DNA from 2 places in the Neobacillus sp. D3-1R genome. Region 2 is predicted to be linked to the other one. Evidence: riboswitches for the same ligand, from Rfam matches in the RefSeq annotation. Region 2 holds a riboswitch; the other holds the start of a gene.
What was found. Region 2 has a riboswitch for thiamine pyrophosphate ahead of thiT (energy-coupled thiamine transporter ThiT). Riboswitches for the same ligand answer to the same signal wherever they lie in the genome.

Region 1: another riboswitch for thiamine pyrophosphate. It lies ahead of thiM (hydroxyethylthiazole kinase); the one in region 2 lies ahead of thiT (energy-coupled thiamine transporter ThiT).

The regions. Positions count from the first base shown of each region.
Region 1 is NZ_CP197471.1:751,623-754,714, forward strand. Features, by position in the region: gene ACSBPO_RS03600 (ATP-binding protein) at 1-460, shown strand, start outside; gene ACSBPO_RS03605 (hypothetical protein) at 607-747, shown strand; gene ACSBPO_RS03610 (YitT family protein) at 789-1,607, opposite strand; TPP riboswitch at 1,805-1,914, shown strand; gene thiM (hydroxyethylthiazole kinase) at 2,181-2,993, shown strand; gene thiD (bifunctional hydroxymethylpyrimidine kinase/phosphomethylpyrimidine kinase) at 2,993-3,092, shown strand, end outside.
Region 2 is NZ_CP197471.1:1,059,553-1,062,644, forward strand. Features, by position in the region: gene ACSBPO_RS05310 (histidine kinase N-terminal domain-containing protein) at 1-930, opposite strand, end outside; TPP riboswitch at 1,206-1,313, shown strand; gene thiT (energy-coupled thiamine transporter ThiT) at 1,440-2,009, shown strand; gene ACSBPO_RS05320 (HPr family phosphocarrier protein) at 2,084-2,404, opposite strand; gene ACSBPO_RS05325 (MFS transporter) at 2,604-3,092, shown strand, end outside.

The DNA.
Region 1 (3,092 bases), 310 kb from region 2:
TGAGATATTTGAGGTAAAAACCAAAATAGAAAAAGCAGTAAATGTGATGATACCCTATGCATTAGTGCAGGGAGTTGAATTTCATACAGTTGTTGCAAACCAACTATTTATTAGGGCGGAAAGAAGCAAATTGGAGCAGGTATTGGTAAACCTAATAAAAAATTCCATTGAAGCTATGCCACAAGGTGGCACGATTCAAATTAAGGCTGGAAAACAAAATAAATACGTCACGATTGATATCATTGACCAAGGGATTGGTATGACCCCTGAACAAATTGAACAATTAGGAAAACCATTTTTTACGACAAAGGAAACAGGAACTGGAATTGGAATCATGGTTTGTTATCGGATTATTGAAGCTTTAGGTGGCATCATTAAAGTTTCTAGTGAAGTAGGCAAGGGTACACATTTTTCAATCATGATTCCTGCTGAAATCATTCAAGAAAATGTAACTGAATAATTATAATAGAAAATATGACTTATCCATCTAGTGTCTTCCTCAAGGTTCTTACCTGGGGCAGGCACTTTTTTTGTGGGTGAGGAATGATAATTTTAATTCAATGCAAAATAAAAGGGTGAAAAATCTAGTGAAAAGGAGGGGAAAAGATGTCAAAGGATAAGACAACGCCTTCTTCCCAAGTGGACCAAAAGCAATTATTAGAAGACAAAGTAGAAGCTCTTCGAAAAAATAATTTTGAAGATGATCATACTCGACGTGTAACCTCAAATGGAGCAGATGGCCAATAATAAGAAAATAGGCACCGTAATCGTATACGGTGCCTACCTTTTTATGAGGCAATTTCTTTTCGATGGAATAATCCCATTACTTCAATCGTTTTCGTGATGTTCACAAAGGCAGTTGGGTCGACTTCATGAATGAGTGACTTCACTTCTGTTAATTCATAACGGGAAATGACAGTTATAAGGATATTACTTTTTTCGTTAGAATACCCTCCTACAGAATCAATGATTGTGACTCCTCTATACACATTGGACAACAAATGCTGTCTCATCTCTTCCCCTTTTTGCGTAATAATCATAAGGGTTATTTTGACATGATGAGTATGAATGGAATCAATCACTTTTCCGGTAATAAAAATGGAAACTAACGTATTTAATGCAGCATCCCAGCTTAAAAGAAAACCGGAAATCAGAATAACAAAACCGTTCATTGCAAATAACAATGTCCCCATCGGAAAATCCTTATGACGAGATAATAACATTCCGATAATATCAAATCCACCGGATGAACCAGCCGAGCGAAAAATAATCCCAATGCCTAAACCGACTAAAGCTCCGCCAAAGACAGAGGATAAAATAGAGTTACTGGCAATCTCATCAATCGGAATAAAATACATACTAATGGAAATAGTCACAACAGATAGTATCGTATAAAAAATAAATGTTCTTCCTAATTTTATATAACCAATGATTAATAATGGTAAGTTCAACAAAAAATTGTATATTCCTGCATTCAAAGGAGTAATCATTCCTAGTATGAGGGATAAGCCACTAATGCCACTGCTCATAATTTCATGGGGGATTAAAAATAGATTAAAGGCGATGGATACAATTATAGAACCTGTTATAATTCCAAGGATTTTCAATCAAAATCACTCCTAAAGTCAAGAGATAATAAACCTCATTATATAGGAGAATTTGCATAAATGAATTTATAAGATAATTTAAACTTTTATATATCTAGAATGCATACAACTTTAGTGGTGATGAATATTTATTCAATTGAAGAAAATGCTTTACTAATAAAAAAATGTAGACTATCATAAGATTGAATTAAATAAATGTGAACTACTAGGGGTGCCCTGTTTCGGGCTGAGAGGAAAACGGTAAGTTTTTTAACCCTTCGGACCTGATCTGGATCATACCAGCGTAGGAAAGTAGCCGTGTGAATGTTTTTTGTTCTCAGACTATTGAAGTCAGGTCCAATTTTTTTTGGATCTGGCTTTTTTTGTTTTTTTTAAGGCTCTTTTCTGAAACTTTGTTGCTTTTTCTTACTAATAGATAGACCTAACACAATATAAGGTGTAAAAACTCATATGAAAATGAAGAAAAGAGCTGAGCACTTATTAAGAGTGCTTGTAAAAATCCGGCTTTAGGGATTTTTACCAAAACCACAAACTATACGAAAACAGCTTATTTAAATGAATGGAGGAAAGTTGATGGATCACAACAGTATCAGTTCAACTCTGCAAAAGGTGAGGGAGTTAAATCCGCTTGTACATAATATCACCAACGTAGTAGTCACCAATTTTACAGCAAATGGATTATTGTCCTTAGGAGCATCGCCGGTAATGGCCTATGCACCAGAAGAGGTAGCGGATATGGCAAAAATTTCGCGTGCACTTGTATTGAATATTGGAACACTAAACCGTGAAGTGGTCGATTCTATGATTCTAGCAGGAAGAACAGCAAACGTTTATGGAATTCCCGTCATTTTTGACCCAGTTGGGGCAGGGGCTACTCCTTTCCGAACGGAATCCGCTCAAAAAATCATGCGTGAAGTAAACATATCGATCATAAGAGGAAATGCAGCTGAAATTGCCAATGTAGTAGGGGAAAAGTGGGAAATCAAGGGCGTTGATGCTGGTGAAAATCAGGGGAATAACTTGGAGCTGGCTGTAGCTGCTGCTAGAAGATTAAAAACCATTGTTGTGATTACTGGGAAAGACGATGTCATAACGGATGGAGAAACCACTTACTTGGTTTCCAATGGACATCCAATTTTAACAAAAGTAACAGGGACGGGGTGCCTGTTAACTTCTGTCATTGGTGCTTTTGCCGGAGTAGAAAAAGACCTTCTATTGGCAGCTGTTTCCGCTTTAACCTTCTATGGGGTTGCTGCAGAGAAAGCCGCTCTCACAAATAGCGGTCCGGGTAGTTTTCAAATAGAGTTTTTAAATCAATTATCACTTGTATCTGAGGAAGATATTCAGCAGCATGGTCAGTTCAACAAACGAGGGGAGTCTTTGTGATGAAAAAAGCCTTAACCATAGCAGGTTCAGATAGTGGCGGCGGTGCTGGAATCCAGGCCGATTTAAAAACCTTTCAAGAATTAGAGGTATTCGGGATGT
Region 2 (3,092 bases):
GTTTATTTGTACAAAAGAATTTGGAATGATAAAGCACTTTATCTCGATAATTGGTTCTTCCATGCGATAGTGACCTAAAACATCGATAGCATTAAATATAATATTAATAAGAACCTGTCGAATTTCATCTGCGTATCCATAAATATTAACGTCATCATGTAGTTCCTTAATAATTTTTACTTTAACATCTAAAATACTTGGATATAGGAACACGAGGACTTCCTCAAGCATGGTATTTAAAGAGAATGTTGTTTTTTCTTTGCCGATCAGTTCCTTTTTGGATAATAAAAGAAACTGGGAAATTCTAAAATTCAATTGCTCAAGTTCATTGGAAATAATATCTAGATATTTCATATCTGGATACTCTGATTTAATTAATTGGATAAATCCTTTTATCGAAGTAAGCGGGTTTCTAAATTCATGGACAAAACTGGATGTCATTTGTCCTAAGAGTGTTAAACGATCTTCATGAGTAGAATCTATAAGATGAGTTTTTTCCTGGATGATTTTATTTTTAGCATCTGTATAGCTTGAAACAGCAAAATATAAGAACTTATCAAAACAATAGTTAATTTTATTCATAGCTTGCTGCATTTCTTCCCATTCAAGTTTAGATTGGGATAATTGTTGATATAAAATGGTTCTCCCAGAGCTAACATTGTAAACAAAATCACCGATATTGATATCAGCATGAACTCTCTCCATAGCGATTTTTGCAGCTAAACGTTTAAGATGATCATCTAACTGTTGATCTGTCATCGTGAAAATGTTTAATAATATCGAAAACATGGCTTCGCCATTATCACGAATTTGTAACTTGAAGGGGTCATCATATGAAATAATAATTTTTTTGCCCCATTCATTTAATAATTCTTCCTTCCTGCTTAACAGGTAGTCTATTAATTTTGAAAATCCAGTTTCGGATAACATAGTAGCCCTCCAGAAGGTAAAACAAATTAAAATATAGGTGTTAGCAATAGTATTCGAGCAGTTTTGTTAATCTCCTTCATCGAGTTTTGTAGAAAAATGAAAAGTTATGGCGAAAAAAAGTGAGAGATGAAAAATTCTATCAAAATTTGGATTTATATGGTAATAAGGGTTGTGAGTTTGGAATTATACTTGAATTCATAATGTGGTTAGTAAAATATTTTACTTGTAAACAAAGATAAATAGTTGTATAGTCAAATTGTCTTTTAAAATTAAATAATTTCCACAAGGGGGGCCGCAGGAAGCCGGCTGAGAGTGAGCGTTTGAGTTCTAACCCTTTGAACCTGTTAGTTAATGCTAGCGTAGGAATGTGGTTTATGGATAGAAGCAATGTGGACCATCCAAAACCGTCCAGATTGTTTTTTTATTTGCCAAAAACTATATCAATCGTGTTTTAACACAGTGGGTTGGTTAGTCAGACGTTTCCAATTATAAAAAGGGGGAAACGAGAAATGAAACAGAGTAAAACGTTATTTCTAGTAGAGGTTGCAGTCTTTACCGCATTAGCCTTTTTACTAGACTTAGTATCCAATTTTGTATTTTCAAGAATTTGGCCACAAGGTGGATCCGTTTCTATTGCAATGGTACCAGTGTTTTTAATGGCATTGCGATGGGGAATCAAAGGTGGGCTATTAACTGGATTTTTATTTGGACTACTTCAGTTTGTATTAGGATACTCACAAATTTATACACCAGTTCAAGGAATTATCGATTATTTAGTTGCCTTTTCCGTATTAGGATTAGCAGGAATCTTTGCTTCTCAAGTTAAAGGTGCAGTTCAAGCACAGAAGAAAGGCAAATGGATGACATTAGCAACAATAGGTATCTTACTTGGAAGCCTTTTAAGATTTTTAGCCCATTTTTATTCAGGCATTGTTTTCTTCGGTGAATATGCTCCTGAGGGCCAAAATGTCGCTCTTTATTCTTTACTTTATAATGGAACATATATGTTACCTAGCTTCATTATAAGTGCTATTGTAGTTATTTTAGTTATTAGTGCTGCACCAAAGAGAATGGTTTAAACCATATTAGGAAAAAAGATAGATCTAGATTAACAACTAAAGACAAAAAGACACGGATCCATTTCCGTGTCTTTTTATATATACATTGTTTTTTTCGAAATCAGCACTGTTTTTGGATTCACTTTCATATAATCTGCACTCTTTGTCATCATATCTTTTAACAAGCTAAGATGTTTATGGACATTTCTTCCTTCTGCAATAATTTTAATATTTGTTTTGGGTTGAAGAGTAAGTAAAAAAGAAACTAATCTAGGTAAATTTTCTCCATCAATAATTTTGTAGTTACAACAAATATAGGTCTTCCCGTCAAATTGTTTAATGGTTTGAAATATATCTAGTATTTTTTTTGTGCAAAATTTATTATGCATAGTTAGTTTTGTAGAATTGATCTCCATTATATTAACAAACCCCTTTATATCAAGTAGTTATCTTTCTTTACCCTCAATCATCTTGGATAAACTAGGAGTTCTATAAAAAATAAAGCTCAGTCTTCATCCGTCTTGAGAATGAGAAAAAAACCATCACAAGTCGCTATACCACATATTCCCTTTTTACTATGATAAGAGTATCAAATCGTGAATAGGGGAATGCAGGATGAAAAAATTTCGGGAGATTTTTCAAAATCGAACGTTTCGGAATCTTTTTTTTGCTACTTTTACATCCCAAATGGGAAGCACCATCGGATTAACCGCATTTATGTTTTATCTGCTAGACCGTTTTTCTAATCAGCCTATATATGCTTCCATAACAGAGTTAATGTATTCAGTACCGACATTGGCAGTATTCTTTCTTGTTGGTGTGTTTGCCGACAGGATGGATCGTCAGAAAATAGCGTATAGTTGCGATTGGCTTAGTGCTATTCTCTCCATTACCTTAATTGGAGCAATCATAATTGGTTGGATGCCTTTAATCTTTTTTATGCTTTTTTTAAGGAGTGCGATTTCTAAATTTTTTATGCCAGCTGAAGGTGCAATGGTGCAAGGAATATTGAAAAAGGATGAATACACGACAGCGGCAGGGTTAAATCAGTTGGTCATGAGCTTATTTATGCTTTTTGGTAATGCTCTAGGGATATTTGCTTAT